4 regions of the Leifsonia sp. NPDC058248 genome follow, and region 1 is predicted to be linked to each of the others. Evidence: predicted binding sites of a transcription regulator. Region 1 holds the regulator's gene; each other region holds the start of a gene.
What was found. Region 1 encodes LexA, which represses DNA repair genes until DNA is damaged. Its sites were predicted from a motif close to TCGAACANNTGTTCGA; they were not measured.

Region 2: uvrA (excinuclease ABC subunit UvrA) is a predicted target of LexA. The motif match lies at 4,425-4,440, and genes of this name have one in related genera.
Region 3: ACFVV5_RS10945 (DUF222 domain-containing protein) is a predicted target of LexA. The motif match lies at 927-942, and genes of this name have one in related genera.
Region 4: ACFVV5_RS04335 (DUF6504 family protein) is a predicted target of LexA. The motif match lies at 5,913-5,928, and genes of this name have one in related genera.

The regions. Positions count from the first base shown of each region.
Region 1 covers NZ_JBHVXB010000007.1:114,579-121,929, reverse strand. The annotation lists gene ACFVV5_RS12995 (MFS transporter) at 1-1,179, shown strand, start outside; gene ACFVV5_RS12990 (SseB family protein) at 1,228-2,211, opposite strand; gene priA (bifunctional 1-(5-phosphoribosyl)-5-((5-phosphoribosylamino)methylideneamino)imidazole-4-carboxamide isomerase/phosphoribosylanthranilate isomerase PriA) at 2,195-2,941, opposite strand; gene hisH (imidazole glycerol phosphate synthase subunit HisH) at 3,011-3,643, opposite strand; gene hisB (imidazoleglycerol-phosphate dehydratase HisB) at 3,640-4,242, opposite strand; gene ACFVV5_RS12970 (histidinol-phosphate transaminase) at 4,239-5,363, opposite strand; gene ACFVV5_RS12965 (LysM peptidoglycan-binding domain-containing protein) at 5,516-5,884, opposite strand; gene lexA (transcriptional repressor LexA) at 6,124-6,834, shown strand; gene ACFVV5_RS12955 (metallopeptidase family protein) at 6,877-7,227, opposite strand.
Region 2 covers NZ_JBHVXB010000002.1:301,293-308,643, forward strand. The annotation lists gene uvrC (excinuclease ABC subunit UvrC) at 1-1,473, opposite strand, end outside; gene uvrA (excinuclease ABC subunit UvrA) at 1,483-4,368, opposite strand; gene ACFVV5_RS04615 (hypothetical protein) at 4,511-5,041, opposite strand; gene ACFVV5_RS04620 (DUF58 domain-containing protein) at 5,038-6,360, opposite strand; gene ACFVV5_RS04625 (AAA family ATPase) at 6,357-7,351, opposite strand, start outside.
Region 3 covers NZ_JBHVXB010000006.1:23,594-30,944, forward strand. The annotation lists gene ACFVV5_RS10940 (ROK family protein) at 1-764, opposite strand, end outside; gene ACFVV5_RS10945 (DUF222 domain-containing protein) at 993-2,372, shown strand; gene ACFVV5_RS10950 (NADP-dependent isocitrate dehydrogenase) at 2,577-3,791, opposite strand; gene ACFVV5_RS10955 (GNAT family N-acetyltransferase) at 3,962-4,414, shown strand; gene ACFVV5_RS10960 (MGMT family protein) at 4,398-4,715, shown strand; gene ACFVV5_RS10965 (hypothetical protein) at 4,799-5,227, shown strand; gene ACFVV5_RS10970 (sensor histidine kinase) at 5,234-7,009, opposite strand; gene ACFVV5_RS10975 (LuxR C-terminal-related transcriptional regulator) at 7,011-7,351, opposite strand, start outside.
Region 4 covers NZ_JBHVXB010000002.1:242,401-249,751, forward strand. The annotation lists gene ACFVV5_RS04300 (undecaprenyl-diphosphate phosphatase) at 1-528, opposite strand, end outside; gene ACFVV5_RS04305 (M20/M25/M40 family metallo-hydrolase) at 568-1,881, opposite strand; tRNA gene ACFVV5_RS04310 (tRNA-Leu) at 1,982-2,066, shown strand; gene ACFVV5_RS04315 (cation diffusion facilitator family transporter) at 2,148-3,098, shown strand; gene ACFVV5_RS04320 (helix-turn-helix transcriptional regulator) at 3,174-4,160, shown strand; gene ACFVV5_RS04325 (VIT1/CCC1 transporter family protein) at 4,175-5,272, shown strand; gene ACFVV5_RS04330 (DUF1707 domain-containing protein) at 5,315-5,797, opposite strand; gene ACFVV5_RS04335 (DUF6504 family protein) at 5,947-6,237, shown strand; gene ACFVV5_RS04340 (DUF3097 domain-containing protein) at 6,356-7,195, shown strand.

The DNA.
Region 1 (7,351 bases):
GCCGGCGCGTTCCTCGCCGTGATGGCGTTCTCCACGTTGCCGACCCCCTTGTACGCGCTGTACCAGCAGCGCGACGGCTTCCCGACCTGGGTGATCACCGTCATCTTCGCCGCGTATGCGGTCGGGGTCATCGCGAGCCTCTTCCTCATCGGCCACGTCAGCGACTGGGCGGGACGACGCCGCATGGTGCTCGTCGCGATCGCGCTCGAGCTGGTCGCCGCCGTGATCTTCCTGTTCTGGAACGACGTGAGCGGACTGCTCGTCGCCCGCGTGATCTCCGGTGTCGGCGTCGGAGCGCTCACGGCGAGCGCGACAGCCCACCTCAGCGAGCTCCGCGCGGTCGCCCGGCCGCAGGAGGGACCCCGCCTCGCCGGCACCGTCTCGACCGTCGTCAACAGCGGCGGGCTCGCCCTCGGCCCGTTGATCGCCGGCGCCCTCGCGCAGTTCCTGCCCCAGCCGCTTCTGCTGCCATACGTCGTCTTCCTGGTCGTCCTGGCCGTGGCGGCCGTGGCCGTCGCGCTCGTGCCCGAGACCGTCGAACGGGCCGAGGAGCGGCCGGCGTATCGCCCGCAGCGCATCTCGCTCCCGGCGGAGGCGCGCAGCACGTTCTCGGCTGCCGCGATCGCCGCGTTCGCCGGCTTCGCAGTGTTCGGGCTGTTCACATCCCTCGCGCCGAGTGTGCTGGCCGGAACGCTGCACGAGACGTCCCGTCTGATGGCCGGCGTCGTCCCCTTCTCGGTGTTCGCCGCCTCGGCTGTCTCCCAGATCGTGTTCGCCCGGGTGTCGGCCCGCGCGCAGCTCGTGCTGGCGCTCGTGCTCGTCGTCGCCGGCCTCGGCGGCCTCGCGGTCGGCGTCGTGGCGGCCCTTCTCTGGGTGTTCGTCATCAGCGGGATCCTCGCGGGAGCAGGCGTCGGGCTCCTGTTCCGCTCGTCCATCGGCGTCGCCGCCTCGCTGGCCGCTCCCGGTCGCCGCGGAGAGGTGCTGGCGGCGATCTTCCTCGTGGCCTACATCGGTCTGGCCGTGCCGGTGCTGCTCGTCGGCCTGGCGCTGATCGTGTGGCCGCTGGTTCCCGTGCTGGTCGTCTTCGTGATCGTGGTGGGCGTGCTCAGCCTGCTGGCCGGGCTCCGGATGCTCGGCCGCACCGCCCCCGCCGGCCGCGTCGACACCGCTCGTTCCTGAGTCGCCGCTCGCCCGGTCGACGACGCGCGTTCCCGAGTCGCCGGCCGGTCAGTCGGCGGCGACCAGCTGCACCCGCAACGAGTCGACGCGCACCGCGATGACGTCGTCGGACGCCCACCGCTGCGCCAGCCGCCTCAGCACGGCGTCGAGCTCCTCCTGGGTGAGACCCGACCCCAGCTCCAGCCGCACCACGAGCTCCTCGCCGCGGAGTCGCGCACCCGGATCCCCAGGCAGCAACGAGACGTCGAGCACGCCGAGCTCCGAACCGATCGAGGCCACGAACGCCGTGAACACGTCGGGGTCGCGGTAGCTCGGCAGCCACGGCCGCCCTTGGGCGATCGCCCACAGGGCGGGGCGCCGGATGACGAACTCGGTCTCCGAGGTCGGGTCCAGCACGACCAGCTCGGTCTCCTCACTCGCGGCGGCCAGCGCGACCCGCACTCCGTCCGCCGGGACCGGCCGGGCGAGCGGGTTCCACGTCTGCATCGCCGTGACCGACGAGAAGACCGGCAGCACCGTGCGGCCGTCGGGTCCGGCGACCGTCACGATCGCCAGCTCCTGGGTCTTGTCCACCAGGTGCCCGTGATCATTCGTGCCGCTGTCGCCGAGCTGGGCCACGAGCGGGATCAGGAGCCGCGACGTGCGAACCTCGTCCACGACGGCCTCCGGACCGACCTCGCCGGCCCGGAACGCAGCGAGCGCCCCCAGCAGTTCGGGCGGCGCGCTGCCGTCGTCGTCGCCGAACGTGTTGTCGTCGAACGCGCGCCCGGCCCACGGGTGACCGGCGGAGTCGGCTGTGTTGCCGGCCGCGGGGCCGGCGGCAGCGGCGTTCGCGGCCGCGGCGAGCTCGGCGGCGAAGCCGCTCAGCCGCGCCGCGCCCTCGGCGCTCGGCGTCGGTGCGGCGCGCCTGCGCCCGGCGTCGCGCGCCTGCTCGGCGTCGCGCTCGTGCTCGGCGTCGCGCTCCTGCTCGGCGTCGCGCTCGTGCTCGGCGTCGCGCCCGTTCTCGTCCGTAGCGTCAGTCTCCGGCGACATCCAGCGCCTCGGGAAGCGTGAACGCACCCGCGTACAGCGCCTTGCCCACGATCGCCCCTTCGAGGCCCAGCGGAACGAGTTCGCGCAATGCGACGAGGTCGTCGAGGCTGGAGATCCCGCCCGACGCGACCACGGGTCGCCTGGTGCGGTCCATGACCTCACGCAGCAGGTCGAGGTTGGGCCCGCGGAGGGTGCCGTCTTTCGTGACGTCCGTGACCACGTAGCGCGCGCATCCGGCCTCTTCGAGTCGGTCGAGCACCTGCCAGAGATCGCCGCCTTCCTGGGTCCAGCCGCGTGCAGCCAGCGTGGTGCCGCGCACATCGAGGCCGACGGCGATGGCTTCGCCGTACTGCCCGATGACGTTCGCCGCCCATTCGGGGTTCTCGAGCGCCGCGGTGCCGAGGTTGATGCGTTTGGCGCCGATCTCGAGGGCGGATTCGAGCGACGCGTCGTCGCGGATGCCGCCGGAGAGCTCGACGTTCACCCCGCGCACCTGCTTGATGACCTTCTTGAGCAGGGCGTGGTTGTTGCCGCGACCGAAGGCGGCGTCGAGGTCGACGAGGTGGATCCACTCGGCGCCCTGGTCGGCCCAGTCGGCCGCCGCATCGATCGGGTCGCCGTAGCTCGTCTCCGAGCCCGCCTCGCCCTGGGTCAGGCGAACGGCTTTTCCGTCGGCCACGTCCACAGCCGGCAGCAGCACGAGCCGCGGGGTCTGGGTGAATTCACTCATGTTCTTCCTTGGGTAACGGTTCGCGCGTCGTCGGGGGCGCGAACGGGGAGTCGTGGCGGCGGCTCGCGATCAGAGCGTACCGATCCAGTTGCGGAGCAGCTGGATGCCCGCCTGCCCCGACTTCTCGGGGTGGAACTGGGTGGCGCTGAGCGGTCCGTTCTCGACGGCGGCGATGAAGCGCGAGCCGTGCTGCGCCCACGTCACGTGCGGCTTCGGGAACGGCGGCACCACATCCAGCGTCCACTCCTGTGCTCCGTACGAGTGCACGAAGTAGAAGCGCTCGTCGCGGATGCCGTCGAACAGTACCGACCCGTCGGGAGCCTCGACCGTGTTCCAGCCCATGTGCGGGAGCACCTCGGCGTCGAGCCGGTCGATCGCACCCGGCCATTCGCCGAGTCCTTCGGTGTCGGTTCCGCGTTCGAGCCCGCGGTCGAACAGCACCTGCATCCCGACGCAGATTCCGAGCACCGGGCGTCCGCCGGCGAGCCGGCGGTCGATGACTTCGTCGCCTCGGGATGCCCGGAGCGCGTCGATCACGGCCCGGAACGCCCCCACCCCCGGCACGACGAGACCGTCGGCTTCTCGGGCGCGAGCACGGTCGCCGGTGAGCTCGACATCGGCTCCGGCGGCTTCGAGCGCCTTGGCGGCCGAGTGCACGTTCCCCGATCCGTAGTCGAACACCACGACGTCGGGCCTGCTCACAGGGCGCCCTTGGTCGACGGGATGCCGGTGATCAGCGGGTCGAGGGCCTTCGCCTGCCGGAACGCTCGCGCGAACGCCTTGAACTCGGCCTCGGCGATGTGGTGCGGATCGCGTCCTGCGACCACGGTGATGTGCGTCGTGATGGCGGCGTTGAACGAGATCGCCTCGAACACGTGGCGCAGCATCGATCCGGTGAAGTGCCCGCCGATCAGGTGGAACTCGAACCCGGCCGGCTCGCCGGTGTGCACGAGGTACGGTCGCCCGGAGATGTCGACGACCGCCTGCACGAGCGCTTCGTCGAGCGGCACGAGGGCGTCTCCGTACCGTGAGATGCCGCGCTTGTCGCCGAGTGCCTGCTTGATCGCCTGGCCGAGCACGATTCCGACGTCTTCGACCGTGTGGTGCACGTCGATCTCGGTGTCTCCGGATGCGCGAACCCGCAGATCGGTGAGCGAGTGCTTGGCGAACGCCGTCAGCAGGTGATCGAAGAACGGCACCGAGGTCTCGATGTCGGTCTGCCCGCTGCCGTCGAGGTCGAGACTCAGCTCGATGCTCGACTCGCTGGTCTCCCGCTGCAGTGTGGCCGTGCGATTGGTCATGACTGCGAGCTTACCGGGGCAGCCGATTCCGTCTCGGCCCCGTCGGGGCGGCCGAGCGAGCGGAGCGCCGTGAGGAACGCGGTCGTCTCCGCCTCCGTTCCGGCGGTCACCCGCAGGTGTCCCGGGATGCCGACGTCGCGGATCAGCACGCCCTGCTCGAGCAGCCCCTCGAATGTTGCGTTCGGGTCGCCGACGCCACCGAAGAGCACGAAGTTGCTGCCGCTGCGGTGCGGCCGGTAGCCGAGGGCGGCCAGTTCGGTCACCAGGCGGTCGCGCTGCACGCGGATCTCGCCGACCATCGCGAGCATCTCGTCGGAGTGCGCGAGCGCCGCGACGGCCGCCGCCTGGGTGAGGGCGGAGAGGTGGTACGGCAAACGGACGAGGCGAAGGGCATCGGTCACGGCAGGGTCGGCCGCGAGGTAGCCGACGCGCGCGCCGGCGAACGCGAACGCCTTGCTCATCGTGCGCGAGACCAATAGCCGCGGCCGGCCCGGGAGCAGCGCCAGAGCGGACGGCTGGTCGTCCGGCATGAATTCCGCGTACGCCTCGTCGACGACGACGATGCCACGGGCAGCGTCGTAGGCCGCCTCGATCGTCTCGAGCGACAGCGGAGTTCCCGTCGGGTTGTTCGGCGCGCAGAGGATCACGATGTCGGGGTCGAGCCGGCGGATCTCCGCGCCCGCGGTCTCCGGTGACAGCTCGAAATCGTCGTCGCGGACGCCGGCCAGCCAGGCGGTGCCGGTGCCGGAGGCGAGCAGCGGGTACATGGAGTAGGTGGGCGCGAAGCCGAGAAGGCTGCGGCCCGGCCCGCCGAAGGCCTGCAGGATCTGCTGGATGACCTCGTTGGATCCGTTCGCGGCCCAGATGTTCTCGGCGGTGAGCCCGTGCCCCAGGTAGCCCGCGAGGCTCTCACGCAGTTCGGTGAACTCTCGGTCGGGGTACCGGTTGACGCCGCCGATGGCTTTCGCGACCCGCACGACGATGTCTTCCGCAACGTCATCCGGGATCGGATGCGTGTTCTCGTTCACGTTGAGCGCCACAGGAACGACTTTCTGTGGTGCGCCGTAGGGGCTCTTGCCCCGCAGGTCATCGCGAATCGGGAGATCGGAAAGGGAAGTCACCGTTCAATGCTAGTTGCCTGCTCTGGGCGTATTACGTCGTCGTACTCAGCTTGCGGCGAGCATCCGATGGCCGAACATGCGGTCGCCGAGCATCCGGTGGCCGAACATCCGGTCGATGAGCATCAGGGCGGGTCGCCCGCATAGGATTCGGCTCAGTGGGCGTACTGCGACGGGATGGCGATGCGCTGCCCGGGAGACACCACGGCCGAGTCGAGCTGGTTGAGCGAGACGATGTCGGCGATCACATCACGCGGGTCCGCGCTGGGCGCGACCTTCTCGGCGATGCTCCAGAGCGACTGGCCCGACTGGACCGTGACGTGCTGGAAGTGCACCGCGGCGTGATCTCCGCTCGCGGCCGCGCCGCCGCCGTTGAGCGCGAAGACCAGGGCGCCCACCACGATCGGGACGGAGGCGAGCGAGGTGAGGACGACGCGCCCCCGACGGGTGAGACGCAGGCGCGTGTGGACGCCTGCTGGCATGTCGAACTTCGACGACGACATCGTGATCGCTGCTGTGCTCATTGTCGTGACCTCCTAAGATTCCGCACCCGGTGCTTGGCCGGCAGGCCGGATGCGAAGCTGTGTTCCGAATATATCTTCGAATGTTCGAAACCTCAAGCGCGTCTTCACGGCAGATATTTACACGAATATCGAGACACACTCGAACACATGTTTGTTTTGCCGCTGCATCGTGGATACAGTTTCGATTGTCTGGAGTTCACTCAACCAGGCACCACCGACATTCGGGCGGGCCGGATGCGATGGCGGGTCATGAAGGGACGACTGTGTCGAACGACAACCAGGCGGGACGCGAGCGCGGGGGCACCCGTCGTCGCAAGAACCTGAGCGAGAAACAGCTCGCCATCCTCGACGTCATCGGGCGCTCCGTCAGCCAGCGCGGCTATCCGCCGAGCATGCGCGAGATCGGTGACGCCGTCGGGCTCTCCTCCCTCTCCAGCGTCACCCACCAGCTCAACCAGCTCGAGCTGAGCGGTTACCTGCGCCGCGACCCCAACCGGCCGCGCGCCCTCGAGATCCTCATCGACCTCCCCTCCCCGTCCGAGAGCCTCGACTTCGAGAACCAGACGCCGGTCGGCGACGCCGCCATGGTGCCGCTGGTCGGACGCATCGCCGCCGGTGTGCCCATCACGGCCGAGCAGCAGGTCGAAGAGGTCTTCCCCCTTCCGCGCCAGCTGGTCGGCAACGGCGAGCTGTTCATGCTGAAGGTCGTCGGCGACTCGATGATCGACGCCGCGATCTGCGACGGGGACTGGGTGGTCATCCGCACCCAGAAGACGGCGGAGAACGGCGACATCGTCGCGGCCATGCTCGACGAGGAGGCCACGGTCAAGGTGTTCCGCCAGCGCGACGGCCACACCTGGCTGCTCCCCCGCAACTCCAACTTCGAGCCTATCCTCGGCGACTTCGCCGAAGTCCTCGGCAAGGTCGTCGCGGTCCTGCGCGCCGTCTAGGCCGGACGCGGACGGCAGCCTTTCGCGGCGTGCATCCGGGCGTCAAGCCCAGCCGAGCTCGCGCAGACGGTCGTCGTCGAGGCCGAAATAGTGGCCGATCTCGTGGACGAGGGTCACGCGCACGCGTGCCTTCAACTCCGGGAGGCTGCGGCTGCTCGCGGCCAGGTTGTTCTTGTAGAGCGTGATGCGGTCGGGCAGTTCGCCGAACCCGTACACGCCACGGCGCGTGAGCGGATGTCCGCTGTAGAGCCCGTACAGTCGCGGTCGCGCTCCGGCCGGCTGATCCTCGATCAGGATGGCGACGTTCTCGAGAGGGCCGACCATGTCGTCGGGAAGTGCGTCGAACACGTCGCCGACCATCGCTTCGAAGTCCGTGTCCGAGATCTCGACCATGGTCTTATCATCCTCGCCGCCGGCGGCTTCACGCTGCAGTGCTCGGCCCGGCTCGGCGCGGTTCCGCTCGACTCGGCTCGGCCCCGGCCCGGCTCTGCTCCGGGCATCCTGAATTCAGGACTTC
Region 2 (7,351 bases), on a different contig from region 1:
TGCGGCCTCCGCCGCCGTCAGGGCCGCGCCGTTCTCGACCGCGTCGAGCTCGGGGTTCTTGAGGTAGGCGAGCCGTCGGGTGATCACCTGGTAGATCGACTCTGTGTCGTCGGTCGACTCCGGGATGCTGAATCGCCGGTACTGGTCTTTTCGGGGCAGCCCGTCTTCGAAGACGACCATCGAGGCCACGATGTTGGTGCCGCTGAGGTGCGACACGTCGTAGCACTCCATCCGCAGGGGCGCGTCGGCCATGCCGAGGGCGTCCTGGATGTCGTTGAGGGCTTTCGAGCGCGCCACGAAGTCGGAGCTGCGGCGCGTCTTGTAGAGCACCAGCGCGTTCTTGGCGTTCATCTCGACGGTCTGCGCCAGTGCGGCCTTGTCGCCGCGCTGCGCGACCCGCAGTGCGACCCGGCCCGCCAGCGTGCCGCGCGGCGCCGACGGGTCGCCGATCTCGTGACGGCGGGCCGTGAGCCAGAGCTCCAGCTCGGCCGCGTCTTCGGGGAGCTCGGGGACGAGGATCTCGCGCGGCGGAGCATCCGTGCCCTCGTAGGCGTTCTGCACGACGGTCTCGACGAGCTCGCCGAGTTCGACGTCGATCTCTTTGTCGACCACCCAGCTGCGCACGCCGCGGATGCGACCGCCGCGGACGATGAACTGCTGCACGGCCGCGGCCAGCTCGTCATGAGCGATCCCGAAGACGTCGGCGTCCACGTTGTCGGGGAGCACCACCGCGCTCTTGCCCATCGCGGCCTCGAGCGCCTGGATCGCGTCGCGGTGGCGCGCGGCGGCCTCGTAGTCCTGCGTGCTCGCCGCCGCCTTCATGCGTTCGGTGAGGGCCCGGATGTACTTCGAGTCGTTGCCCGCCATGAAGGAGACGAAGTCTTCTGCGAGCTCGCGATGCTCCTCCGGGGTGACGCGCCCGACGCAGGGCGCTGCGCACTTGCCGATGTCGCCGAGCAGACAGGGGCGCCCGGTGAGTTCGGCGCGACGGTAGACGCCGTCGGAGCAGCTGCGCACCGGGAACGCCTTGAGCATCAGGTCGACCGTGTCGCGGATGGCCCAGACCTTCGTGTACGGGCCGAAGTATCGGGCGTCTTTGACGCCGCGGTTGCGCGTGACCATCACTCGCGGGATGCGCTCGCCGAGCGTGACCGCGAGGTACGGGTACGACTTGTCGTCGCGGAACTGCACGTTGAAGGGCGGGTTGAACTCTTTGATCCAGGTGTACTCGAGCTGAAGCGCTTCGAACTCGGTCGCGACCACCGTCCACTCGACCGACGCCGCCGTGGTGACCATGCGCCGGGTGCGATCGTGCAGGCTGCGCAGGGGCTGGAAGTAGTTGCTCAGCCGTGCGCGGAGGTTCTTCGCCTTGCCCACGTAGAGCACCCGGCGATGAGCATCCCGAAAGCGGTAGACGCCCGGCTGGGTGGGGATCTCCCCGGCTTTCGGCCGGTAACTGACGGTGTCTGCCACGCGGGTATCCTACGCGGCGCCCCGGGCGCTCTCCGCCCCCTGCAGGAGCTCCTTGAGGAAGTACCCGGTGTGACTGCCCGGTGCCTCGGCGACCTGCTCGGGCGTGCCCGTCGCGATCACGCGACCACCGCCGGCCCCGCCCTCCGGCCCCATGTCGATGATCCAGTCGGCCGACTTGATCACATCGAGGTTGTGCTCGATCACGACGACCGTGTTGCCCTTGTCGAGCAGGCCGTTGAGGACCAGAAGGAGCTTGCGTACGTCTTCGAAGTGCAGACCGGTGGTCGGCTCGTCGAGGACGTACACGCTCCGGCCGTTGGACCTGCGCTGCAGTTCGGTGGCGAGCTTGACGCGCTGCGCCTCTCCGCCGGAGAGCGTCGTGGCGCTCTGCCCGAGACGCACGTAGCCGAGTCCCACGTCGACCAGCGTCTGCAGGTAACGGTGGATGGCCGAGATCGGCTCGAAGAACTCGGCCGCCTCGCTGATCGGCATGTCGAGCACTTCGGCGATGTTCTTGCCCTTGTAGTGGACCGAGAGCGTGTCGCGGTTGTAGCGGGCTCCCCCGCACACCTCGCAGGCGACGTACACGTCGGGCAGGAAGTTCATCTCGATCTTGATCGTGCCGTCTCCCGAGCAGGCCTCGCAGCGGCCGCCCTTGACGTTGAAGCTGAACCGGCCGGGAAGGTACCCGCGGGTCTTCGCCTCGATCGTCTCGGAGAACAGGGTGCGGATGCGGTCGAACACGCCCGTGTAGGTGGCGGGGTTCGAGCGCGGGGTGCGGCCGATCGGGGCCTGATCGACGTGCACGACCTTGTCGAGGTTGTCGAGGCCGGTGACCGCCTTGTGCTTGCCGGGCAGCTTGCGCGCACCGTTCAGCCGGTTGGCGAGCACCCGGTAGAGGATGTCGTTGACCAGAGAGGACTTGCCCGAACCGCTCACGCCCGTGACGGCGACGAAGGTGCCGAGCGGGAAGTCGACCGTGACCTTCTTGAGGTTGTTGGCCTCTGCTCCGACCACCGAGATCATGCGGTTCTTGTCGATCGGCCGCCGCTTCGACGGGGTCTCGATCTCTTTGCGGCCGGCCAGGTAGTCGCCGGTCAGCGACTTCGTGTTGGCGAGCAGGTCGTGGTAGGAGCCCGAGTGCACGACGTGGCCGCCGTTCACTCCTGCGCCCGGACCGATGTCGACGATCCAGTCGGCGGTGCGGATTGTGTCTTCGTCGTGCTCGACGACGATGAGCGTGTTGCCGAGGTCGCGCAGGGCGATCAGGGTGTCGATCAGCCGGCGGTTGTCGCGCTGGTGCAGACCGATGCTGGGCTCGTCGAGCACATAGAGCACACCGGTCAGCCCGGAGCCGATCTGCGTGGCGAGCCGGATGCGCTGCGCTTCTCCGCCGGAGAGGGTGGCGGCGGCCCGCGACAGGTTGAGGTAGTTGAGCCCGACCTGGATGAGGAAGTCGAGGCGGACCTTGATCTCGCGCAGCACCTGGGCCGCGATCTTCTCCTCACGCTCGGTGAGGTGGAGCTTGTCCATGAACGCGCGCGCGTCGATCAGGCTCAGCTCGGATGCGTCGGCGATGCTCGCGCCGTGCACCAGGACCGCCAGGACCTCCGGCTTGAGTCGCTTGCCACCGCACACCGGGCACGGGACCTCGCGGAGGTACTCCGCCCAGCGGGCACGCTGCGAGTCGGTCTCGGCCTGCAGGTACTGACGCTCGATGTACGGCACGACGCCCTCGAAGCCCGAGGTGTAGCTCATCTCACGGCCGTAGCGGTTCTTCCACTTGACCTTGACCTCGAAGTTGTCGCCGCGCATCACGGCGTTGCGCACCTCGGAGCTCAGCTCGCGCCACGGGGTCGTGAGAGAGAAGCCGAGATCGCGCGACAGACCGTCGAGCAGTTTCTCGTAGTAGTTGAACAGGCCCTTGCCCTGGGTGGTCCACGGCACGATGACGCCTTCGGCGATGCTCAGCTCGTCGTCGCCGAGGAGCAGGTCTTCGTCGACGGACATCCGTGTTCCGAGACCGGAGCATTCGGGGCAGGCGCCGAACGGTGCGTTGAACGAGAAGGTGCGCGGCTCGATCTCGGTGAGCTGGATGGGGTGGCCGTTCGGGCACGACAGCTTCTCGCTGAAGGTGCGCCACGCGTCGGGGCCTTCGGCGTCGACGTAGTTGACCTGCACGATGCCGTCGGTGAGGCGGAGTGCCGTCTCGAGCGAGTCGGTGAGGCGGGTCAGGATATCGGGACCGGCCACCAGACGGTCGACCACCACTGCGATGTCGTGCTTGTACTGCTTCTTGAGAGTCGGCGGATCGCTGAGCTGGATCTGCTCGCCGTCGACGATGGCACGGGAGTATCCGCCGGCCGCGAGCTCCTTGAAGAGGTCGACGAACTCGCCCTTCTTCTGCGAGACGACCGGGCTGAGCACCTGATAGCGGGTGCCTGGCTCCAGCTCCATGAGCTGGTCGGCGATCTGCTGGACGGTCTGGCGCTGGATGGGCTCACCGCAGACCGGACAGTGCGGCACGCCGATGCGAGCCCAGAGCAGGCGCATGTAGTCGTAGATCTCGGTGATGGTGCCCACCGTCGACCGCGGGTTGCGGTTGGTGGATTTCTGGTCGATGGAGACCGCCGGGCTCAGACCCTCGATGAAGTCGACGTCGGGCCGGTCGACCTGCCCGAGGAACTGGCGGGCGTAGGCCGAGAGCGACTCGACGTACCGGCGCTGCCCTTCGGCGAAGATGGTGTCGAATGCCAGCGAGGACTTGCCCGACCCCGAGAGACCGGTGAACACCACCAGGGAATCGCGCGGGATCTCGAGGTCGACGTTGTGCAGATTGTGCACACGTGCGCCCCGGACGCTGAGGTGGGATCCGGTTACCTTGCTGATAGTCACTCGATCAATTCTCCGCTACTCAAGTGGGGGCCCGGGCCGTGTTCGCGCACCGCGGATCGAAGATATGTTCGATTGTAACCGATCCCCCGCTGCCGTGCCCCGGCACGCGCCGAGTCTATGCCGGACCACCGACATTGCAACCTCAGCCGCGTGGCCGCACGAGGAGGGGCGCGGCGAGGGCGACGGCGAGAGCGAGAACCCCCGCACCGGCGACGACGGCGAGCCCGAGGACGGACGCGCCCGAGAACGCGGAGGCGAGCGCGAGGGCACCCGCGGCCACGAGCTGCACCGGCGCCTGGACGAGGACGAACCGCCGCGCGCTGGGCCAGAGTGCGGCCGGCTGCACGCGCGCGGAGGGCGCGACCACGAGCATCCAGGACCCGAGGATGTGCAGGAGATGGACTCCGGCGATCAGCACATACGGGTGCCAGTCGGCGACGCTCTGGTCGCGCAGGAGCACCGTGAACGCGAGGACGCCGATCAGGAACCACGCCGTCAGCCAGCGCGGCATCGCCACGGCGGCTGCGGCGAGGAGGAGCGAGACTCCGAGCCAGAATCCGGCCGTCGCCTCGGCCACGCAGAGCCCGACTGCGACCGCGGCGAAGGCGGCCCGCAGCGCCCAGCCGGGGAACACCCGTCCGAGGTCGGGAGCGGCCGTCCCTGCGACGCTCATCGCCGCCTCCTCGGCCGGCTCAGCTCGCGCAGACGGGCCTCAGGGGCCGCGCCCGGCGTATCCTGCCACCGCAGCAGGTCGATCCCGGCCGCCGTGAGCCGGCGGAAGCGCAGTGTGCGCTCCAGCTGGACGACCCGCAGCGCCACAGCCTCGCGCGCCGCGAGATCGTCGGTGCTCGGATCGGGCAGCACGTCGATCGCGATCACCCGGTGGCCGGCGGCGCGCCAGACGAGGGCGAGCCGGAGCGCCTGCTCGTCGAGGAACGTCGACAGCACGTAGACGAGCGCTCCCGGGGGCAGGATCGGAGCCCGCACACGTTCGGTGGCGACACCGCGCGGCCCCGTGAGCGCGACGGCTCGCAGCACGCGCTGGAGATGGCGCGCGCCCGAGCGGGCGGGGATGCCGCGGGCCGCGTCGGCGAGGTCGTCGAACCCGACCCTGTCCCCCGCCGCCACGTAGGCGCCGGCGAGCGAGGCCGCCGCCTCCCGGGCGAGGTCCTGCGAGCTGACGCCGGGAAGCGGATGCGGCACGGCCCAGTCGGCGACCCGCGCGGTCAGGTCGTCGCGGCTGTCGAGAACGAACTGGATCGCGGCATCCGATGTCGCCATCGTCCGGCGCACGTAGAGCTCCCCGGGCAGCTGGGCGCGCCGCGCCGTCGCCTTCCAGTCGATGCGACGCAGCCGGTCGCCGGCGGTGAAGCGGTCGACATCGCGGAACTCGCCGCCGTCTCCCGGCCGCGCCGAGTCGTGCGGACCGGTCAGCCCGCCCAGCCGGTACGGCAACGGGAGGCTGCGCACGGGCAGCACGCGCGGCGGCACGACGCGGTCCGCCGTGACGACCGGGGTCGGCTCGCTGACGATCGAGGCGTCCGCTCCGAGCATCCGGACCTCGACGGCGACGAAGCTCTGCGGGCCGGAGTGCCCGACGGTGAGAGCGGCGCCGAGCCGTGCTGCCGCCCGGGTCGAGACGACCGCTTCGATCGGCGGCTGGTCGTGCAGGGACAGCCGGAGCTCGAACGCGTCTGCGCGAGCATCCGCGTGGGCGTGCACCGAGGCGGCGAGGGTCGCGCCTCCCGCGGGTTCGACCTGGGCCCGGATGCCCACCCGCAGTCGTTCGGACGGCCGCCGATCCCAGGCGAGCGCCGCGGAGACGATGAGCGGCGCCGCGACGAGCGCGAGGTCGACCCGCGCTGCCACGAACCCGGCGACGAGGCAGACCACCGACGCGACGACGGCGGCCACCACCGCTGGGCTCAGGTTCCAGCGCGGCGCGAACCAGGTGGTGCGCGCCGGCCGGCCGTCGTCATGGGCGCCGGTCACACCGCGGACCCGTCCGCCACGCTGCTCGCCGCCCGCTCCCGGGAACCGACGACCGGCGGTCCCGGCACGGAGTTCACGACCTCGGCGACCACCTGGGACGCCTCGATCCCGCTGGTCCAGGCCTGGGCCGTCAGCGAGAGCCGGTGGGACAGCACCGAGGTCGCGACCGCCTTCACGTCGTCGGGGATGACGAAGTCGCGTCCGGCCATGACCGCGCGCGCCCGGGCGACCAGCAGGAGCCCCTGCGATCCGCGTGGCGAGGCCCCGACCTCGACCGAGCGGTGGCGGCGGGTGGCGGCGGCGAGTGCCACGCAGTACGCGGCGATGTCCGGGTCGACGTCGACCTGTTCGATGCCCGCCTGCATCGCGAGCAGGGTGGCCGTGTCGATCACGGGTTCGACCGAGGCCTTCTCCTGCCGCCTGTCCACCCGGGCGAGGAGCACGCGGCTCTCGCCCTGCGCATCCGGATAGCCGACCGCCAGCCGCACCATGAAACGGTCGAGCTGCGCCTCGGGGAGGGCGTACGTGCCCTCGTACTCGATGGGGTTGGAGGTCGCGACGACGTGGAACGGTATCGGCAGCGGGAAGCTGCTCCCCTCGACGGTGACCTGGCCTTCGGCCATCGCCTCGAGGAGGGCGGACTGCGTCTTGGGCGAGGTCCGGTTGATCTCGTCGGCGAGGAAGAGGCCGGTGAAGACCGGCCCCGGCCGGAACTCGAACGCGCCGCTCGACGGGACGTAGACGAAGGAGCCCGTGATGTCGGCCGGGAGCAGGTCGGGCGTGCACTGCAAGCGACGGAACTCCAGGCCGATCGCCGAGGCGATGCAGCGCGCGGCGAGGGTCTTGCCCAGACCGGGCACGTCTTCGAACAGGACGTGCCCGCCGGCGAGGATCGTCGCGAGGGCGAGTTCGAGCGCCGGGCGCATTCCGACGACCACGGTCGAGACGCGATCGAGCACCTCGGCGCTCAGCCGGGCGATCTCCGGGACCG
Region 3 (7,351 bases), on a different contig from region 1:
AGCAGCCCGGCGCCGACGCCGTGACCGACCGTGACGAGCATCATGTCGCCGGCGGCATCGCCGTATCCGTGCTCGGCGAGCACGGCGACGTTGGCGTCGTTGGCGACGACGACCGGATGCCCGGTGTGCTCCTGCAGACGCTGCTGGAGGGCTTCGTCGACCCAGCCGAGGTTGGGGGCGGTCAGCACGGTGCCGGTGAGGTCGACCACACCGGGCGAGCCGACTCCGATGCCGAGGATCGGCGCCGTCACGAGGGCCAGCAGGTCGTCGACCAGCTGAACGACCTTGGCGGTGGCCTCGGCGCCGGTCGCGCTCTCGAGGGGGACCTCGGCGCGTTCGAGGATGGTGCCGTCGAGGTCGAGGACCGCGCCGCGGAAGGTGGCGTGCTCGCTCAGGTCGACGCCGACGATCTGGTAGGCCGTGCGGTTGATGTCGAGGAGCACGGCCGGTTTGCCGGGCCGGGCGGATTCGCGTTGCCCGAGCTCGACGACGAGCCCTTCGACGAGGAGTTCGGCGACCAGGTCGGAGATCGTGACCCGGGTCAGCCCGGTCTCACGGGCGATGTCGGCGCGGCTGCGCCGGCCCGATCGGTAGAGGGTCTGCAGCACGAGCGAGCGGTTGTGGCCGCGGGCATGCTCGGGAAGCACTTTGACCTTCGGGCGGAGCGCCCGGCCCGGCGTGAATCCGGGGGCGGATGGAGCGGGCTGGGCACCCTGGTCCGCGGTGCCGGCCGCGGTGCCTCGCTGCACATCCGATGGGGTCATGTTTGTTAGTAAAGCTTACGAACAAAATGAGCGCAAGTCTTCAGGCTCCCTTTCTGCGAGGTTTACCGACTTGTAACATTCGGATGCGTCCGGAAAATCGAAGCTGTATGTGCTAGTGCCGACTTTTCTCCACAGGCGGGCTTCCGGGCAAGTTATCCACTGACAAATACCTGATCAAGGCCCGAATTTGCCGGTCAAAGTGTCAGTGGTACATGGTGAACTTGATTCATGACCACCCCCGCCGCCGCTGCTGCTGTGTTGAGGGAGGCGCTCTCGCAATGTGCAGAGTCGGGGCAGCTGGGACGTGATGAGCTTCTGAGTCTGTTGACGGCGCTCGGGGATGTGCAGGCGGTTCTGGACGCGGTCAAACTTAAGGCGGTCGGCGAGTTGGTCTCCCGGTCGACGCTCGTGGGTTCCGAGAACCCCGTGTCGCGTGCCGGTCACGGTAGCCCCGCAATCTTGCTTGCGGAGCGGTGGCAGATCCCCGTCCCGGCCGCCCGTCAGTACTGCCTGGTCGGTGCGGCGACCGCTCCCCGCGTCGGCCTGACCGGTGAGGTGTTGCCGGCGTCGTTCCCCGTGCTTGCGGCTGCGCTCTCCGCACCGTTCAACGGTGCCACCGCCGGGTCGGGGTGGGTGAGTGTGGATCAGGCGGCGGTGATCGTCCGCGAACTCGGCAAGGCCGCCCCCGCCTGCGGCCGCACCGACCAGCAGCTGGCTGAGCTGATACTTGTACAGCACGCACCGAACCTGACCGCCACCGAACTCCGCACTCTGGCTGGAGAGGTCCGCGACCGGCTCGATCAGGACGGCATCCTCCCCCGGGAGCGGCGCCAGCATCAGCGGCGGTCATTGACGATCAACACCACGAGCGATGGGATGACCCATCTCGACTGGTACCTGAACCCCGAATCCGCCGCATATGTCGTCACCGCCATCGACACAATGGTCGGCCACGAACTCCGAGCCGTGCGATTCCACGACACGACCGTCAGAGGCCCCGACCCTGACCCCGAGGCTGACGTTTCAGAGACTCGGAGCCTGGCGCAGATCCGGTCCGATGTAGCTGTGGAAGCCTTCCGGCACCTCGCCACTTGCACCGGCGATGGGAACGGCAAGCCCGCGGTGACGGCGCTGGTCCGAATCGACCTGGCCACCCTGCAATCCGGTACCGGCGTCGGGCAGGTTGACGGCATCCCCAGCCCGATCAGCGCCGGCACTGCGCGGCGGATGGCTGCCGACGCCCATCTCATCCCCGCCGTTCTTAGCAGCCGCAGTGAAGTCCTGGACCTAGGGAGAAAGCACCGCCTGTTCAGTCGCGCGCAGCGACTCGCCCTCGCCGAGCGCGACGGAGGCTGCGCCTGGACCAGCTGCCCTCACCCACCCTCCTACACCGAAGCGCACCACATCCGCTGGTGGGACGCCGACTACGGCCCCACCGACCTATCCAACGGCATCCTGCTCTGCAGCTCCCACCACCACTGGGTTCACCAAGACGAATGGGACATTCACGTGCGCGACAACGTCCCCTACTTCATCCCACCGCCGCATATCGACCCCCACCAGCGACCACGCCCCGGAGGACGCATCAGACTGCCCAGCGTCGCATAATTGCCGACGGCCGCGGCCCTGTCGCGGAGCTCCATGGCCACCCATAGCCGTCGTCGGCGATTGCGCAGGACTCGTGATGGAACCGAGTCGCCGCCGGTCGCGCAGCGAAGCGCGGGGCGTTCTCGCCCCGCCGACCAAACCAAGGGCGGCGCAGAAAGGCCCGGCGGGAGCATCCCACCGGGCCCATCCACTCGCTGACGGAGACTAGCCGAGGCGCGTCTTGAGGTTGTCGCTCAGGGTCGCGAGGAACTCCTCGGTCGTCTGGTACGGCTGGTCGGGACCGACCAGGAGCGCGAGGTCCTTGGTCATCTTGCCCGACTCGACCGTCTTGATGACGACGTCTTCGAGGGTGTGCGTGAAGTCGATCAGCGCCTGGTTGCCGTCGAGCTTGCCGCGGTGCGCGAGGCCGCGCGTCCAGGCGTAGATCGAGGCGATCGGGTTGGTCGACGTCGGCTTGCCCTGCTGGTGCTGACGGTAGTGGCGCGTCACGGTTCCGTGCGCCGCCTCCGCCTCGACGACCTTGCCGTCGGGCGTGGTGAGCACGCTCGTCATGAGGCCGAGCGAGCCGAAGCCCTGCGCCACCGTGTCGGACTGCACGTCGCCGTCGTAGTTCTTGCAGGCCCAGACATAGCCGCCCTCCCACTTGAGGCTCGAGGCGACCATGTCGTCGATGAGGCGGTGCTCGTAGGTGAGACCGGCGGCGTCGAACTTGTCTTTGTACTCGGCCTCGAAGACTTCCTGGAAGAGGTCTTTGAAGCGGCCGTCGTAGGCCTTGAGGATGGTGTTCTTGGTCGACAGGTACACCGGGTACTGGCGGTCGAGGCCGTAGTTGAACGACGCGCGCGCGAAGTCGCGGATCGACGCGTCCTGGTTGTACATCGCCAGAGCGACGCCGGCGCCGGGCGCCTGGTAGACCTCGAACGACTGGGCCTCTCCCCCGTCGCTCGGCGTGAAGCTCAGCGTCAGAGTGCCGGGGCCGTCGAAGGTGAAGTCGGTGGCGCGGTACTGGTCGCCGAAGGCGTGACGGCCGATGACGATCGGCTTGTTCCAGCCGGGCACCAGGCGCGGGATGTTCGAGATGATGATCGGCTCGCGGAAGACGACGCCGCCGAGGATGTTACGGATCGTTCCGTTGGGGCTCCGCCACATCTTCTTCAGGCCGAATTCCTCGACGCGGGCCTCGTCGGGCGTGATCGTCGCGCACTTGACGCCGACACCGTGCTTCAGGATGGCGTTGGCGGCATCCACGGTGATCTGGTCGTCGGTCTCGTCGCGCTTCTGGATCCCGAGGTCGTAGTACTCGAGGTTCACGTCGAGGTAGGGGTGGATCAGCGAGTCTTTGATGGACTGCCAGATGATGCGGGTCATCTCGTCGCCGTCGAGCTCGACGACGGTGCCGTCAACCGTGATCTTTTCCAATGGATCTCCTCAAGTCTGTGCCATCTTTTGGCCGAGAACAGCTTACCGGAGCCGCGCAACTATCTTGACGTCGAGACAATTCTTCCCGGCGTCCTCACGGCGACTATGGATCCGCTGTCAGCTGAAAGCGCGACTATGCCTGAAACGTACCCGCACGTTACCCTTTCGCTATGGCTGAGTTGAGACTTGAAGAGTTGAACGCGTCGAACATCGTGGCGGCGAACGCGCTCAGCCTGAAACCAGGCCAGGAGCAGTTCGTGTCGCCGGTCTCGTACTCGGCGGCAGCCGTCGTGAGCAATCCGGCCACCTCCTGGCAGCGCGTCGTGCTCGACGGCGACGACGTCGTCGGGTTCATCATGGGCAACTTCGACCCCGACGCCGAGCACGAGGAGTTCCGCTCGATCCTGTGGCGCATCAACGTGGATGCCGACGACCAGGGCCGCGGCGTCGGCACCTTCGCCGTGCACGCGCTGGCCGATGAGGCCCGTTCCCGCGGCCTCGCGCGCCTCTACGTCATCTGGGAGTCCGGCGAGCTCGGCCCCGAGCAGTTCTTCATCCGCAGCGGCTTCGAGCCCTCCGGCGAGACCCAGTACGGCGAGACGATCGGTGCCCTCCACCTCTGACGAGCCGCCGTTCGTCGAGCGCGTGCTCGCGGTCGTCGACAGCATCCCCCCGGGGCACGTGATGACGTACGGCGACGTCGCAGCGACTCTCGGCTCCCGCGCAGCCCGGATGGTCGGGCAGATCATGGCGTACTACGGCTCCGACGTGCCGTGGTGGCGCGTCGTGCGCGCGAGCGGGCATCCCCCCGCGAATCACGAGCACATCGCGCTGCAGCACTACCGGGCGGAGTCCACCCCGCTGCTCGGCGTCGGGACGGCGGTCTACCGCGTCGACCTGCGGGCGGCGCGCTACACGCCGTGACAAGATCATCCGTTCGGCCGATGAACCCCACAGCTTCATAGGATGTACTGGAGTTCTACCCACCTGCCGTACTGGAGTCTTTCGTGCACCGTATCCGTCTCGCCGGCCTCGCCGTCTCCGTTTCGACTCTCGCGATCGGTCTCACCGGATGCTCGGTCATCAGCGCGTTCACCCCGCATGTCGACTCCGCCATCTTCGCTTCGGCGAAAGAGTTCACTCCGAGCGCGACCGCCTCCTTCGGATCTCCCGCGTTCATCCCCGCCGATGCCAGCATCATCCGGGTGGACTACGACACGCAGGGCAAGGGCGCCATCCTCACGTACACGTCCAAGACCCACTTCGTGAAGGGCACGTGCGAGAAGGCGGCGCCGCTGCCGACCACCCAGATCCAGGACAGCTGGTGGCCGGTCGCCGCGCTGCCGAAGCAGGGCGTGAGCTGCCCCGGCGGGTGGACCGCCTTCGCGATCGGCGACCAGATCTACGCCGCGATCCCCACCTCCAAGACCAGCTGAGGCGCCTTACGAGACGGCGACAGGCACCGGGATGGTCAGCTCGATGATCGTTCCGAGGCCGGCCACCGACTGCACCTCGGCGTGACCGTCGACCGCCTCCACCCGGTCACGGACGCCTTCCAGCCCGCCTCCGGGCTCGATCCGCGCCCCGCCCTGGCCGTCGTCCTTGACGACGACCGAGACCGTTCCGCCGGTCGCTGTCACGGTGACGGCGCAGTTGCGGGCCGAGGAGTGCTTGGCGGCGTTCGTCAGGCATTCGGAGACGCAGTAATAGATCGTCTCCTCGATCACCTCGCTCAGCCGTTCCCCGACCTCGATGTGGATCTCGACGGGAAGGTGGCTGCGCACGGCGAGCTCCTCGATGGCCGAGCGCAGGTCTCCGTCGGTGAGCACGGTCGGGTGGATTCCGCGGGCCAGCTCGCGAAGTTCGCGCAGTGCGTCCGCCAGCTGGGCCGAGGCACGCTCCAGGTCGGAGGCGAGGTCGTCGTTGCCCGCGGCCTGCGCTTTCGAGGTGGCGATGCGCAGTCCGATCGCGAGTGACACGAGCTGCTGCTGCGAGCCGTCGTGCAGGTCGCGCTCGAGGCGCCGCCGCGCCAGATAGCCTTCCTCCACGATGCGCAGGCGGGAATCGCGCACTTCCTGGAGCGTGCGCTCGAGGCGCTGACGCAGGCGGTCGTTGTCCACCGAGAGCAGCAGGGCCGATGAGACCGCGTCGAGCAGCCTGTCGTCCTGGCTCAGGGCGACGTCGTGCTCGATGAGCGCGATCGGACCCTGGTCGGAGTCGATCGCGAGGGTCGAACGGCCCGGCCTGTCGGCGGGGGCCCCGTCGGGCATCCGGTCGCCGTCCGAGGTCTCGTACCCCTTGAGCTGTTCGTCCCACCAGAACACCCGCAGGGAGCTGTCGTGCAGGGTGCGTGCCAGGCTCGACTCCCAGAGCGTTCGGTCGACCTTGTCGCGCGCCACGATCACCAGGTCGGCGACCCGGGAGCGCAGGCCGCGTGCATAGAGCACTCCCCCGACGAACGAGGGCGGGATCAGGGCGATGGCGATCGGCGGGACGAACTGCAGCCAGCCGCTCTGCCAGCCGAGGGTGAAGCTCAGCGAGTCCTGCACCGTCCCATAGCACCAGAGCAGGATCGCGAGCGGCATCACGAAGGCCACCCGTCGCGCCGGCAGGGTGCTCTGGAACCAGCGCATGATGAGCCGCACCGCGACCGTGAGCATCAGCCCCAGGCCGACGACGCGCCACGCGACGCCCAGCCAGAAATCGGCTCCGTCGCTCGGCACGATCGCGTAGGCGTTGGTCGCGCAGCCGCACTCGGCCGGCGTGGGCGACGAGAACAGCAGGATGCCCGCGAACCGCACCGCGAAAGCGCAGAGCACCGCCACCACGAGCACGCGGTCGAAGCGGGCGACGAGCCGTCCCGTCGGGTACACGAGCACCAGGATGCCCACCAGCGGCGCCCACAGATCGGTGACGCCCTCGACCACCGGCCACACCCATCCGTTGTCCCGCGTCACCGGGTACCAGGCCCCGGCGGTCCAGAACACGGACGCCCCGACCATCAGCCAGCCCGGGACCGGATTGCGCACGATCTTCCACGCGATGATCGCGCACACTGCGTAGTCGACGCCGACCACGATGAACACGATCGCCCAGCCCACCCCTTGCGGCCGGGGGCCGTAGTCGCCGGTGATCGCGCTCACCACCTGGGCGGCCACGTTGGAGGCCACCGCGACGATCACCGCGAGCGTGCGAACCGCGATGCGCCCGGCGTTCACGTCAGGTGTCCCGGCCGAGGAACCGCAGCACGGCGAGCACGCGGCGGTGTCCTTCGGCGGAGTCCTCGACGTCGAGCTTCGACATGATGTGCCCGATGTGCGATTCGACCGTGCGAAGGCTCAGGTGGAGGTCCGTGGCGATGCCGGCGTTCGACTTGCCTTCGGCCATCAGCCGGATGACGTCCTGTTCGCGGGCCGAGAGCGCGTCGAGGGAGGCCTCCGCCGTATGGCCCGAGACGAGGAGCGCGACGACTTCGGGGTCGACCACCGATCCGCCGGCCGCGACGCTCCGCACCGCGTTGACCAGGGTTCCCGCATCGGCGACCCGGTCTTTCAGCAGGT
Region 4 (7,351 bases), on a different contig from region 1:
GGCGGTGATGGTGCCGCCCGAGCGGGAGACGCCCGGGATCAGTGCGAGGGCCTGCGCGAAGCCGAAGATGATGCCGTGGCCCCAGGTGAGGTCTTTGAGCCGGCGGGTCTTGGCGCCGACGTAATCGGCGACGCCGAGCAGGATGCCGAAGATGATCATCGTGGCCGCCACGATCCAGAGCGACCGGAGGGTGGTCTCGATCGCGTTCTGGAACAGCACGCCGAGCACCACGATCGGGATGCTGCCGATGATGACCAGCCAGCCCATCCGGGCATCCGGGTCGTTGCGGGGAATCCGGCCGAGCAGGGCGCGGAACCAGGCCGAGACGATCCGGACGATGTCCTTCCAGAAGTACAGCAGCACCGCCGCCTCGGTGCCGAGCTGGATGATCGCGGTGAAGCGCGCACCCGGGTCGGCCCCGGTGCCGAGCAGCTCCCCCACGATCCGGATGTGCGCGCTCGACGAGATCGGGAGGAACTCCGTGAGGCCCTGCACGAGCCCGAGGATGATGGCGTTGATGTAGTCCATGCGTGCTTTCGCTGACGGGAGGGGAAGAAGGGACGGTCGTCAGTAGCTGAGCAGAAGATCGCGCAGCACAGTTCTACCGAACACTAGCGCGTCGAGAGGGACGCGCTCGTCCACGCCGTGGAACATGCCGGGGAAGTCGAGATCGGCGGGAAGACGCAGCGGGGCGAAGCCGTAGCCGGTGATCCCGAGCGTGCTGAGCGCCTTGTTGTCGGTTCCGCCGGAGAGCAGGTAGGGCAGGACGGGCGCGCCGGGGTCGTGCCGATCGAGAGTGCCGACGATCGCGTCGATCAGGGGTCCGTCGAAGCTCGCCTCGAGGCCGACGTCGCGGTGCATGATCTGGATCTCGATGTCGTCGCCGACGATCTGCTGCACGCGCTGCAGCACGTGGTCTTCGTCGCCGGGCAGGGTGCGGATGTCGATGAGCGCCTCGGCCGTGTCGGGGATGACGTTGTGCTTGTAGCCGGCGCTGAGGAGCGTCGGGTTCGTCGTGGTGCGCAGCGTGGCCAGGATGAAGCCCGCGGCGGTTCCGGTGCGCAGGACGATCTCGTCGGGTCCGACCTTCTCGGGATCGACGCCCAGGATGCGGGACAGCTCGGCGAGCAGCTGCGTCGTCGTGTCGGTCAGCTGGATCGGCCACTCCTGGCGGCCGATCGCGACCACCGCCTCGGCCAGCCGGGTGATCGCGTTGTCGCGGATGAGGCGCGAACCGTGCGCTGCGCGTCCCCGGGCGATCAGCTTGATCCAGACGAGGGACTTCTCCCCCGTCTGCATCAGGTAGGCGCGCTTGCCGTCGAGCTCGATCGAATAGCCGCCGACCTCGCTGATCGCCTCGGTCGCACCGGCGAAGAGTTCCGGATGGTTGTCGACGAGATAGTGCGAGCCGCGACGGCCGCCGTCCTCCTCGTCGGCGAAGAAGGCCACGACCAGGTCGCGCTCGGGCTGCCCGCCCGCGCCCAGGATGTCGCCCACGGCCGTGAGGATCATCGCGTCCATGTTCTTCATGTCCACCGCGCCGCGGCCCCACAGCAGGCCGTCCTTGATTACGCCGCCGAACGGATCGACCGTCCAGTTGTGAGGATCGGCCGGTACGACATCCAGATGCCCGTGCACGACCAGAGCAGGCTTCGACGCGTCGCGCCCGGCGACACGCGCGACGACGCTCGTGCGCCCCGGGTCCGAGTCGAACATGCGCGGCTCGAGGCCGATCGCCCTCAGTTTCGCCTCGACGTACTCCGCGGCGTCCGTCTCGCCGTTCGAGCGGCCCTCGCCGTAATTGGTGGTGTCGAAGCGGATCAGATCGCGGGCGATGATCGCCGTCTCGTCGAGCTGACTCTCGTTGCGGGAATCCGTCATAGACTCAACCTATCAACGCGACCGAGGTGTGAAATCGGTGACGCTTTTCATGCTAATGTCTTTCTTCGGCGGCCGGTTCGGCCTGCTGCCGAAAACACTCGTCCGGGTGGCGGAAATGGCAGACGCGCTAGCTTGAGGTGCTAGTGCCCGTATAGGGCGTGGGGGTTCAAGTCCCCCCTCGGACACAGAGAGAACCCCGGTCATCGACCGGGGTTCTCTGCATTCGGAGCACCCGGGTTCTCTGCAGCCGGGGCTACGCTGGCCGCATGTCGGACGACCGCGGATCCTCCAGCCTCCTCACGGTTCTCATCGCGTTCGGCGCGAATGTGCTGGTCGCGATCGCCAAGACGATCGCCGCCGTGCTGACCGGTTCGGCGTCGATGGTGGCCGAGTCCGCGCACTCGTGGGCGGATGCCGGCAACGAGGTCTTCCTGCTGCAGGCCGAACGCAGCTCGGCCAAGCCACGGGACGCCGCGCATCCGGGTGGGTACGGTCGCGACGCCTACATCTGGTCGCTGTTCGCGGCCGTCGGTCTGTTCACGGCGGGAGCCGTGGTCTCGGTTCTGCACGGCGTGTCGCAGTTGAGCAGCAGCGAGCCGGCCGGCGACTACCTGGTCGGCTACATCGTGCTCGCGGTGTCGTTCGTGTTCGAGGGCATCTCGTTCCTGCAGTCGTACCGCCAGGCCCACGAGGTGGCGACGCGACGGGGCGTCAGCACGATCGGGCACGTTCTGAGGACTTCCAACCCCACGCTGCGAGCTGTGTTCGCCGAAGACTCCGCGGCCCTCATCGGCCTGGTCATCGCGTTCCTCGGCCTGCTCCTCCATCAGCTCACCGGTCAGGCCGTCTATGACGCGATGGGGTCCATCCTGATCGGTCTGCTGCTCGCCGTGGTCGCGGTCATCCTGATCGACCGCAACCGGCGGTTCCTGCTCGGCGAGCCTGCGCCCGACCGCGTCCAACGCGCGGTGCTCGTGGTGCTGCTCGAACATCCGGAGGTCGACAGGGTGACCTATCTGCACCTCGAGTTCCTCGGACCCGAACGCTTCTACCTGGTGGCCGCCGTCGACCTGGTGGGCAACGATCCCGAATCGGATGTCGCAGCCGACCTGGCGGCCGTCGGCGCGCGGCTCGAACGCAGCCCCTACATCACGGAGGCCATCCTCACCCTCTCGCGGCCCGGTGCGACGGCTCTGACGACGGAGACGACAGGCTGACGCGAGGGGCCCACGCGACGCGCGTATGCTCGATAGCGGACACTTTCCGACCGCAATACCGTCGAGACTGAGCGCATGGCCACCACAGGATCCCGAACCCTCCAGCTCCTCTCGCTGCTGCAGACGCACCGGTACTGGCCCGGCAGCGAGCTCGCCGACCGCCTCGAGGTCTCGGTCCGCACACTGCGCCGCGACGTCGACCGGCTGAGGGAGCTCGGCTACCCGGTCGACGCCACCCGCGGAGTCGACGGCGGCTACCAGCTGGCCGCCGGCGCGTCGCTTCCGCCGCTCGTCGTCGACGACGAAGAGGCGGTGGCGCTCGCCGTGGGACTGCGCACGGCGGCGCAGAGCGGCATCGCGGGCATCGAAGACGCCTCGGTCCGCGCGCTCGCGAAGGTCGTGCAGGTCATGCCGCCGCGCCTGCGTCGCCGCGTCGAGGCCCTCCGCACGGCAACGGTCGCCGGCGAGCTGCGTCCCGGTCCCAGTGTCGACGCCGAGGTGCTCACCGCCGTCGCCCAGGCCTGCCGCGACGAGGAGCGTCTCGACTTCGTCTACGTCGCCCGCGACGGACAGCGCACCGAGCGACGCGTGGAGCCGCACCGCCTGGTCTCGGTGGGGAGACGCTGGTATCTGGTCGCCTACGACCTCACCCGATTCGACTGGCGCAGCTTCCGGCTGGACCGGCTCGCCGAGCCGCGACCCACCGGCGTCCGGTTCCGCCCGCGCACCCTGCCGGCCGACGACGCCGCCGACTTCGTCACAGCCTCCCTCGGCAGCATCGCACCGACCACGCTCCAGATCGAGGCGATCGTCCATGCTCCCCTGGCTCAGGTCGAAGCCACGATCGGCCGGTGGGTGCAGGCCGAGGAGATCGACGACGGCCGCACGCGCATCCGGATGACCGCCGACAGCACCGACTGGGCGCTCTTCGGCCTCGGTGCGGTCGAAGCGCCGATCGAGGCCGTGTCACCGCCCGAGCTGGTCGAGCGGATGCGCGACTGGGGCCGCCGCTTCACCGACGGGGCCGCGCAGAGCAGCCCGCCGAGCAGGGAAGCCCCATAGACTCGTCTACCGTTATGAGCATCGAGACGTCCTCCCGCCAGCCCGGTCCCGCCGACATCCGCCGCTGGCGCCGATACCTCGCCGACGAACGCGCGGAAGCCGCCGTGTACCGCGACCTGGCCGGCCGACGGAGCGGTGAGGAGCGGGAGATCCTGCTCGCCCTCGCCGAAGCGGAACGGCGCCACGAGCAGCATTGGCTCGACCTCCTCGGCGACCAGGTGGGCAAGCCGCTGCGGGGCGACCTCCGCACGCGCGTGCTCGGCTTCCTCGCGCGCCGGTTCGGCTCGGTCTTCGTGCTCGCCCTCGCCCAGCGCGCCGAAGCACGTTCGCCGTACAGCGCCGACACGGATGCGACCCCGCAGATGGCCGCCGACGAGCAGATCCACGAGGAGGTCGTCCGCGCCCTGGCCGCCCGGGGCCGGCAACGGCTCTCCGGAACGTTCCGCGCCGCCGTGTTCGGTGCGAACGACGGCCTCGTCAGCAACCTCGCGCTCGTGCTCGGAATCAGCGCGAGCGGAGTCCCCACCCATGTGGTGCTGCTGACCGGCATCTCCGGTCTGCTCGCCGGAGCCCTCTCGATGGGGGCCGGGGAGTACGTGTCGGTGCGATCGCAGCGCGAACTGCTCGAGGCATCCACCCCCAACCCGGCGACCCGGTCGGTGCTCCCCCACCTCGACGTCGACGCCAACGAGCTCACCCTCGTGTACCGGGCGCGCGGGATGTCGGCGGACGAGGCGCAGAGCCATGCGGACGAGGTCCTGCACGGGCTCTCCACCTACACCGTCGAACCGGATACCGCTTCCGACGTCGACGCGATCGACGAGCACGAAGCGGTCGGCAACGGTTGGAGCGCCGCGATCTCGAGCTTCTGCTTCTTCGCCTCGGGGGCGCTCATCCCGATCATCCCGTACCTGTTCGGACTGGGCGGAACGACCGCGGTCATCGTCGCCGCCGTGCTGGTCGGCATCGTTCTGCTGGGCACGGGAGCGGTCGTCGGACTGCTCTCGGGAGCATCCCCGCTCAAGCGCGCGCTGCGCCAGCTCGGGATCGGCTTCGGCGCCGCCGCGGCGACGTACCTGCTCGGCCTGGTGTTCGGCGCGACGCTCGGCTAGTCGCTGCGGAGGCGCGAGCCGGCGCTTCGCCGGGTCTCCGGGTCAGCGCCGGTCGCGGTCTCGGTCGCGTTCGCGCCCGCCGTATCCACTGCCGTAGACGATCACGCCCACGATCGGGACGAGCAGGAACCACAGCCAGCTGTAGGCGAAACCCCACACCCAGCTCGACAGGAAGAACAGGATGAGCGCGATGAACGGCGTGATCGAGACGATGATGTAGCCGTTGCGGCCGAACGGCTGACCCGACCCGCTCTCATACGGGCGTTGGGCGGTCGAGGAGCCGAAACCGGCACCCGGCGCCTGCGGGCGGCCTCCGTCGAAGGCGACGAACCCGGGCAGGTCGGCGAACAGCGGGGCGAGGTCTCCGCGCGTGACCGCCGAGCGGGCCGACTGCACCCGCGTCTGGAGCTCGACGTCGGAGAGGCGGCCGTCGCCGGCATGGGCCTGAAGGGCGGCGACCGCGCGGTCGCGCTCCGCGTTGCTGAGGCGCAACGATGCGCCGGACGAGTCGGAGAAGTCGTTCATGGCGCCAGTATGGCAGCAGGCGCCTCGCGACGCGACCGGTCGTCATGCCGTCGACAGGTGCCCCGGGGGCGAGATCCAGGGTGCGGATGCACGCGGATCGTCTTACACTCGTTAATCGAACATACGTTCGACTGATCGAGGTGGAGAGAATGGCGGAGATCGACGAGGCCGTCACGGTGTGGACGACCGAGGAGGGCATCCCGACCCGGCTGGTGTGGCGTACGACGCGCTACCGCGTGACGGACACGCCGACGGTGTGGGCGGATGTCTGCGCCTGGTGGCGACCGTTCGGCGAGCACCACTACGGGGTCGGAACGCTGCCGAGGGAGATCGGCGGCTGGCGGTTCCAGGCCACCGACGATCGCGGCGAGGCGCACGTCTTCGATGTGCGGCACGACAACGACCGGCGCACGTGGCAGCTGGTGCGCATCTTCGACTGACACCGCGACCGCTCGCGCGACCCCCGCCCGAGCTCCCGCTCGCCAGCCGCGACCATCACTCACCCCATCCGCCGCGTGCCTCCGACGGTCGGCGGCCGGCGCGAACTACTCTCGCCGGGTGACGTACGACCGCTATGGATCCGATGTGCTGGCCTCCGACTGGAAGAACGCCGGCCGCAAGCCCGTTCCCGAGGTGGAGGCCGTGCGCGACCTCGTGGTCGAGGATGCCGCCAGCGGTTTCTGCGGCGCCGTCACCCGGATCGAGGTCCAGACCGTCGAACTGGAGGACTATTTCGGCAAGAAGCGGGTGTTCCCGCTCGGCGGCGGCTTCCTGATCGACGGCGAACCGGTGACCCTCGTGGTGCCCGGCAAGGCGGGCGGCGGGTCGCGGGCGCGCACCGCATCCGGATCGTTCGCGGTCGGCGACCAGAAGGCGCGTGTCGCCCGTGCCAGCCGGATCTTCGTCGAGGGCAGGCACGACGCCGAGCTCGTCGAACGGGTATGGGGAGACGACCTCCGGGTCGAAGGAGTGGTCGTCGAATACCTCGAAGGAGTCGACGATCTCGACGCGATCGTTCGGGAGTTCGCGCCCGACCGGAACCGCCGAATCGGCGTTCTGGTCGATCATCTGGTCTCCGGATCGAAAGAAAGTAGAATTGCCGACAAAGTCGCAGGTGGGCCCTTCGGGGCGCACGTCCTGGTCGTCGGGCATCCGTACATCGACATCTGGCAGGCCGTGAAACCGGCACGTGTCGGGCTGGCGGCGTGGCCGGACATCCCTCGCTCGATCCCTTGGAAACACGGGATCTGCGAGGCACTCGGACTCCCCCACGAGACCCAGGCGGATGTCGCTCACGCATGGAAGCGGATCCTCGGGACGGTGCGCAGCTACGCCGATCTGGAGCCCGTGCTCCTCGGCCGTGTCGAGCAGCTGATCGACTTCGTCACCGAACCGTGAGGTCATAAACGGGTGAATTTTCGCTTTCCTGCCGCTAGGCTGGACCATACGCCACGTGTTTTGCATGTGTTGGAGCGGTACGTCCCCAAAGCGGAGCGTGGCCACCTTTTCAGGAGCAGGCTTACAACACGAGGCGAGGCCTCGACGTTCGAGGTC